2 linked regions of the Bradyrhizobium sp. WD16 genome follow. The protein of the gene in region 2 interacts with the protein of the main gene of each other region in a pairwise test. Links are inferred from orthologs where the notes say so. Each region holds a gene or a part of one and is shown on either strand. Other genes may lie near its edges.

What was found. Proteins that work in one complex are often made in the same cells at the same time.
Region 1: the proteins of ptsN (region 2) and DB459_RS27050 interact in binary tests that used the Escherichia coli proteins (3 or more experiments, as listed by UniProt). The link is inferred for Bradyrhizobium sp. WD16 from one-to-one orthologs.

Annotation. Positions count from the first base shown.
Region 1 is NZ_CP028908.1:5,882,079-5,885,844, reverse strand. Bases 70-3,296 are described here. They hold DB459_RS27050 (sensor histidine kinase KdpD), read right to left. Parts: upstream 2,994-3,296; coding sequence 270-2,993; downstream 70-269. Other genes in these bases: DB459_RS27045 (K(+)-transporting ATPase subunit C), read right to left, coding at 3,018-3,296; DB459_RS27055 (response regulator), read right to left, coding at 70-273. Also shown: more of DB459_RS27055, read right to left, coding at 1-69; more of DB459_RS27045, read right to left, coding at 3,297-3,617; potassium-transporting ATPase subunit KdpB, read right to left, coding at 3,714-3,766. UniProt on the Escherichia coli protein: Member of the two-component regulatory system KdpD/KdpE involved in the regulation of the kdp operon. KdpD may function as a membrane-associated protein kinase that phosphorylates KdpE in response to environmental signals.
Region 2 is NZ_CP028908.1:1,846,581-1,850,014, reverse strand. Bases 165-3,059 are described here. They hold ptsN (PTS IIA-like nitrogen regulatory protein PtsN), read left to right. Parts: upstream 165-1,328; coding sequence 1,329-1,790; downstream 1,791-3,059. Other genes in these bases: DB459_RS08520 (sn-glycerol-3-phosphate import ATP-binding protein UgpC), read right to left, coding at 2,846-3,059; DB459_RS08525 (Hsp20 family protein), read right to left, coding at 2,280-2,705; DB459_RS08530 (DUF1150 domain-containing protein), read right to left, coding at 1,962-2,228; hpf (ribosome hibernation-promoting factor, HPF/YfiA family), read left to right, coding at 428-1,024; rpoN (RNA polymerase factor sigma-54), read left to right, coding at 165-245. In the rest of the region: more of rpoN, read left to right, coding at 1-164; more of DB459_RS08520, read right to left, coding at 3,060-3,434. UniProt on the Escherichia coli protein: Seems to have a role in regulating nitrogen assimilation.

The DNA.
Region 1 (3,766 bases), 4.0 Mb from region 2 along the record:
CTTGCCGGCCTCGTCGCCGCGGCTCGACAGCACGACGACCGGCACGCTGTCGTTGCGCGCGCGGATCATCCGCAGCAGCTCGTGCCCCTGGATGTCGGGCAGGCCGAGATCGAGGATGATGAGGTCCGGCTTCTGCTCGAGGCACTCCAGCCCGGCCTTGCCGTTGCCCGCCTCGATGACGCGGTAGCCCTGGCTGCCGAGGCCCATGCGCAGCAGTTTGCGGATGGGCGGCTCGTCGTCGATCACCAGAACCTGCAGGGGCGCTGCGCTCATGCCGCCGTATCCATTTGACGCTGTTGGGCCGGGACCGGCAGCCGGATGGTGAAGACGGCGCCGGAGCGGTCGGTCCGGTTGGCCGCCGTGATCGTCCCCTGCATCGCTTCGATGAATCCGCGGGAGATGGCAAGCCCGAGCCCGGTACCGGCGCGGACGTGGTCGGTCTTCCGCACCCGGTAGAACTTCTCGAAGATCTGCTCGAGGTCGCCGGGCGGGATGCCGTGGCCCTCGTCGGCGACCTGCAGCATCACTGATCCTGCGTCGCGGAAGCTCTGGATGGTGACGGTGCTGCCCTCCGGGGAGTATTTGGCGGCGTTGTCGAGCAGATTGAAGATCACCTGCTCGAACAGCACTGCGTCGACCGCGACCATGGGAAGGTCCGCCGCCAGCTTCAGCTCGATCTTGTGGCGCGCCAGGATCCGGCCGGCGCGGCGCAGCGCCGTACTGACGATCTCGTGCATGTCGTGGGGCGCGGCGTTGGGCGTCACCGCGCCGGATTCCAGCTTGGTCATGTCGAGCAGGTTGGCGATGAAGCGGTTGAGCCGCTCGGCCTCGTCGATGATGGTGCCGAGCAGGTCGGCGCGCTCGGCGGGGCCGAGCTTGTCGCCGAGGTCGCGCAGCGCGCCGGCCGAGCCGAGCACCGCGGACAGCGGCGTCTTGAGGTCGTGCGAGATCGAGGTCAGAAGCGCGCTGCGCAGGCGATCGGCCTCGATGGCGCGCTTGACCTGGTCGATGTCCTCGACGAGGCGAACGCGCTCGATGGCGAGCGCCCCCTGGTCGATCAGGGCGTCGAGCAGGCGGCGCTCGTCCGGCGTGAGCAGGGCGCCGGGGCGGTCGCTGTCGATGCCGACGACGCCGATGGCGCCGCGGCCGGTGCGCATCGGCAGGAACAGGCGCTTGGCGCCGGGCAGCGTGTCGGAGCTGCGGCCGGCGGGACGGTCGTTCTGCCAGGCCCATTTCGCCGCGGCGAGATCGGCCTCGTCGAGGGCGTCCTCGGGCGGATAGCCGGCCTTGACGGCGATCGAGCCGTCCTCCTCGAGCAGCAGCACGACGCGCACCCGCAGCATCAAGGCGATCTGGTAGGCGGTCGCCCACAGCACGTCGTCGAGGGTGCCGACGCCGGCAAGCTTGCGGCTGAACGAATAGAGGGACTCGGTGTTGCGCGCCCGCATCGCGGCGGCGACGGCCTGGGTGCGGACCCTGGCCGCGACATTGGAGACGAACACCGCGATCACCGTGAAGAAGATGAAGGCCGCGATATTGCGCGGGTCGGCGATCGTGAAGGTGTAGAGCGGCTCCATGAAGAAGAAATTGTAGGCCAGCGACGCGGCCACGGTGGCCAGCAGCGACGGCAACAGTCCCAGGCTGACGGCGACGGCCACGATCGCGGTCAGGAACACCAGGTCGACATTCTCGATGCCGAACCACGGCCAGATGGCCTCGCCGAAGCCGAGCGCCGCGGCGACCCCGGCAAGCGCATAGGCATAGGGCCTGAGGTCGAAGGCGCCCTGGCTCTGCGCCGGCTTGATCGCCCGCCGCGCCGGCGGCTCCTCCAGCGCGTCCTCGCCGGCGATGACGTGGACGCTGATGTCGTCGGCGCGGCGGACCAGGTCGTGGACAACCGAGCCGTAGATGATCTCGAACAGGCGCGAGCGCGACGACTTGCCCACCACGATCTGGGTGATGTTGTTGGCCCGGGCATAGCTGATCACGTCGTCGGCGATGCGCCGGCCGCCGCCCGGGATCGAGACGGCTTCCGCGCCCAGGGACTGGGCGAGCCGCAGCGTGTCGGCGAGCCGGTCGCGCTGCTCCTCGCTGAATTGAAGATTGCGCGAGGTCTCGACCGAAAGAGCGGTGAACTGCGCGTGGAGGCGGTCGGCGAGGCGCTTGGCGTAGCGCACCAGCCCCTGCGCCACCGGATCCTCGTTGATGCACACCAGGATCCGCTCGCCCGCCGCCCATGCGCCGTGCATGGCGCGGGCCTGGAGCTGGTCGAGCAGTTGTTCGTCGACGCGCTCGGCGGTGCGCCGCAGGGCGAGTTCGCGCAGCGCCGTGAGATTGGCGCTGGAGAAGAAATGCTCGAGGGCGCGTTCGGCCTGCCTGGGGACGTAGACCTTGCCGTCCTTGAGGCGCTGGATCAGGTCGTCCGGCGTGATATCGACGAGTTCGACGGCTTCGGCGCGGTTGAAGATCGAATCGGGCACGGTCTCGCGCACCCGCACATGGGTGATCTGCGCCACCACATCGTTGAGGCTCTCGATGTGCTGGATGTTGACGGTGGTGTAGACATCGATGCCGCGATCGAGCAGTTCCTCGACGTCGAGATAGCGCTTGGGATGGCGGGAGCCTGGCGCATTGGTGTGGGCGAGCTCGTCGACCACCGCGATCTTCGGGCCTCGCGCCACGATGGCGTCGAGGTCCATTTCCTCGAGGCGCTGGCCGCGGTAGTCGATCGGGCGGCGCGCAATGACCTCGAGGCCTTCGAGCAGCGCCTCGGTCTCCTTGCGGCCGTGGGTCTCGACGACGCCGACGACGAGATCGGCGCCGTCGCGCCGGCGGGCGCGCGCCTGCTGCAGCATCTCATAGGTCTTGCCGACGCCGGGGGCGGCGCCGACAAAGATCTTCAGCTTGCCCGCAAGGCTGTCTTCGCGCCGGGCGGCTTCCAGCAGCGCCTCCGGCGAAGGTCTGGCCTCAGTATCGCGGTGCCATTCCGCCATCGGATCCGAGTGCCTTTCGCAACCTCACTTCAGCTGATCGAGGGCCAGATTGAGGGCGAGCACGTTGACCCGCGGCTCGCCCAGGAGGCCCAGCCAGCGTCCTTCGATGTGTTGCTGGACCAGCTGTCGAATTCGATCCTCCGACATCTGTCGGGCTTTCGCAACCCGCCCGACCTGGAAGAGGGCGGCTTCGGGCGACAGGTTCGGGTCGAGGCCGCTGCCCGACGTGGTGACGAGGTCGATCGGGACGGCCGCCGACGGATTTTCCGCCTTCAGCTTCTCGACCTCGCCTTTGACCCGCTCGATCAGGGCCTTGTTGGTGGGGCCGAGATTGGAGCCCATGGAGTTCGAGGCGTTGTAGGGCGCATCGACGGTCTTGGCCGAATCATTCGGATCCGGCGCATTGGTGGCCGACGGCCGGCCGTGGAAGTACCTGTCTTGCGCGAAGGCCTGGCCGATCAGCGCCGAGCCGACCACCTGGCCGTGGTGCTCGATCAGGCTGCCCTGCGCCTGGCGGGGGAAGAGGGCCTGGGCGATCCCGGTCATGGCGAGGGGATAGACGAGGCCGGTGATCACCGTCAGGGCGACGATGAAGACCACGGCGGGGCGGAGTTCCTTCAACATGGTTGTTCTCCTCAATGGGTGTCGCGACGGTCAGCGATCATCTGCAGCTTCCGCCGCGCGACAGGCTCGATGCCTCGAAACGCATGTCGCTTCCCTTCACGCCAGATGCAGCGCAGCGACGACGAGGTCGATGGCCTTGATGCCGATGA
Region 2 (3,434 bases):
ATTCGGCGGAAGCGGTGCGGCATCGCATCAAGCTGCTGATCGACGCCGAAAGCCCCGCGGCGGTTCTCTCCGACGACGGTATAGTGGAACAGCTTCGTTCCGAGGGCGTCGACATCGCGCGGCGTACGGTTGCGAAATATCGCGAGGCGCTGCGGATCCCATCGTCGGTGCAGCGCCGCCGCGAGAAGCAGGCGCTGATTTCTGCCGGCGCGGCGATGCCGCGGCGTGACATCGCAACGGCCTGATCCCCGCTTGACGCCGCCTCACTGAGCTTGAATGCTGGCTCCTACCCTGTCTCAGAAGTTCGTCAGTCCGAAGTTCGTCGGAGAAGATGCGGTACCGATGTACGAACTTCGGAAAGCGGGCACTGCTGATACGAGCGTCAGATCCACCGCGCTGGGCGAGGAAACGAAATGCGAGGCACGGCATGACCATCAGAGTCTCGGGCAAGAGCATCAGTGTCGGGGAAGCCCTGCGGGGACGGGTCAGTGATCGCACCGAAGAAGTTCTGCGGAAATATTTCGACGGCAATTATTCCGGCCACGTCACACTGTCCAAGGACGGTTTCGGTTTCCGCACCGATTGCGCCCTGCACCTCGATTCGGGGGTGACGCTGGAGGCGGAATCGACCGCGTCCGACGCCTATGTGAGCGCCGACCAGGCGCTGTCCCAGATCGAGAAGCGGCTGCGGCGCTACAAGAGCCGCCTCAAGGATCGTTCTGCGCGCAAGGCTCATGCCGCCGCTGCGGCCGTCGAGCTCGACGTGCCGAGCTACGTCATCGAAGCTCCCGGCGGGGAAAATGAAGGCGAGGTCCTGGCCTTCAATCCGGTGATCATCGCTGAATCGACCACGGCGCTGAAATCGATGTCGGTGAGTGAGGCGGTGCTGGAACTGGACTTCACCGGCGCGCCGGTGATCGTGTTCCGGCACGGTTCGACGGGACGCGTCAACGTGATCTATCGCCGCGCCGACGGCAATGTCGGGTGGATCGATCCGCCGGTGCTCGACGGCGGCAAGGCGTGAACGGGCCGAGAACCGCGCCAGTTCGACGCCGTTCGTCGCCATCCAGGAGCGAACCGGCGGGCTGCGAAACGGGCAGTAAAACGGATAGTGAGTTCCGGACCGGCGCGCCATGATCGGCATTGACGCCTTGCCGGGCCGTCCCTATGGTCCGGCGCCTTCAGGACCGGACGGCTCGACGCGAGGCCACCCACCGGTGAGATCGGGCGCCGTGCCGCCGACCTGAACCGTTAACGTCGCAAGTCGCTGGCCTCTGCGCGATCATCGCTCTAGTCTAGCTTACCCGCTGAGATCCTCGGAACGTCCCATGATGATTACCGATCTGGTCGCGCCCGAGGCGATTATCCCGGCGTTGAAGGTCAACAGCAAAAAGCAGGCGCTGCAGGAGCTCGCAGCGCGCGCTGCCGCGCTTACCGGCCAGAACGAACGCGCCGTCTTCGAGGTGCTGCTGCAGCGGGAGAAGCTCGGGACCACGGCGGTGGGTTACGGCGTCGCCATTCCCCACGGCAAGCTCCCCAAGCTCGAGAAGCTGTTCGGCCTGTTCGCCCGGCTCGATCGTCCGATCGATTTCGAGGCCATGGACGGCCAGCCGGTGGACCTGATGTTTCTGCTGCTCGCGCCCGAGGGCGCCGGAGCCGATCATCTCAAGGCGCTCGCGCGTATCGCGCGACTGTTGCGCGACCAGGACGTCGCCAAGAAGTTGCGCGCTTCGTCCGATGCCCAGGCGCTCTATTCGGTGCTGGCGCTGCCGCCGGCCTCGGCGGCGTGACTTCTCGTCAATCTGAAAGTGTGATTTTCTGAAAGTCCGGGTTGAAGACGGTCGGGCCTCATGGCTCGAGAGCGCCTCGCCGAACTTCGCTCCGCCTGCTCGGGCGTGCTCATTCAGGGCGGCGCGCGTCGGCGCCCGTGCGCCGACGCAACATGCGGCGTCGAGAGACCTTCAGTGCACGCTGACCGCCTCGAGCTCGTTGCTCCAGGCGTTGGCGACGGCGGCTTCGCGGCTGTCGGTCAGCATGATCGGCGTGCCGTCGGCGGCGTGCAGGGTGAAGAGCTTCAGCCCGGGCGCGAGCTGCGGCGCCTGCGGAAACAGATGCGGGACGTCCTCGGAGCGGATCTGCTTCACATAGGCGATATGACCTTCACCCATGGCGGCGAGCGCTTCCTGTGAGACGGGCTGGTCGGGGTGGATGACAGTGACTTCGGTCATGGTCTCGACTCCTCAAGAGTACAAGCGGTCGAGTCCGCTGTGGTTCCTAGATTATTCGTGTTCATTGATAGCTATTGTCTTAACGACCCGTTCAGACTCCGGCCTGGCGAGGTCGATGGACAACAGCCCGTTCTTCAGATCCGCATTCAGCACCTGCATCCCGTCCGCCAGCACGAAGGTGCGCTGGAACAGGCGCGCGGCGATACCGCGATGGATGAACTGCCGGGTCTTGTCGTCCTGCTGGCGGCCGCGGATGACGAGCTGCTTTTCCTCCACGGTCACATCGAGTTGGTCGCGGGTAAAGCCCGCCACCGCGAGCGTGATGCGCAGCCGCTCGGGCTGGCCATCGGTACGTTCGAGGCGCTCGATGTTGTAGGGGGGGTAGCCGTCGGCACCTTTGACGACGCGGTCGAGCGCACGCTCGATCTCGTCGAATCCCAACAGAAACGGACTGGACAACGAAGGAACACGAGACATTACACAAAGTCCTCTCGAAGCGACTTTGACGGGGCCCAGGATGGCACCCCTTCCGGCCAGCAACCGCCGACCGGCTCCCATCATATGTGCATTGCGGAATAGCGTTCAAGAACCGGCGGATCGCCTCCACCGGATTGAAATCACGGGCGGATATCGATCCGCCGGCGGCCGTCCGGGCTGAACAGGTGAAGTTTCTCCCTGAGCGCCGCGACCCGCAGCGGCGCGCCCGGCGGCGGCGCGGTCTGGCCCGGCAGGCGGACCACGATATCGGAATCGATATCCGCCCGGATCGCCCCGTCGTTACCCTGGCCGGTGCCGCGCCGGGCATAGACGAACGTTTCCGCCCCGACCGGCTCGATGGCATCCACCGTGAGGTCGAGCGCCACGCCGCCCTGCGGTGCCGCGCCGGTGGTGACGACGAGGTCCTCCGGGCGGATGCCGAGGATTGCCCCGGCGGGCGCCTCCGGCGCCAGCGCCGCGGCCTCGGCGCCCGACAGCGGTGACAGATTCATCGGCGGTGCGCCGATGAAGGCGGCGACAAAGGTGGTGGCCGGGGTGCGGTAGACCTCGAGCGGCGGTCCGATCTGCTCGACCTGGCCGGCATTCATCACCACCAGCATGTCGGCGAGGGTCATCGCTTCGAGCTGGTCGTGGGTGACATAGATCGAGGTGGTGCCGAGGCGGCGCTGCAGGCGGCTGATCTCCACCCGCATGGCGATGCGCAGCTTG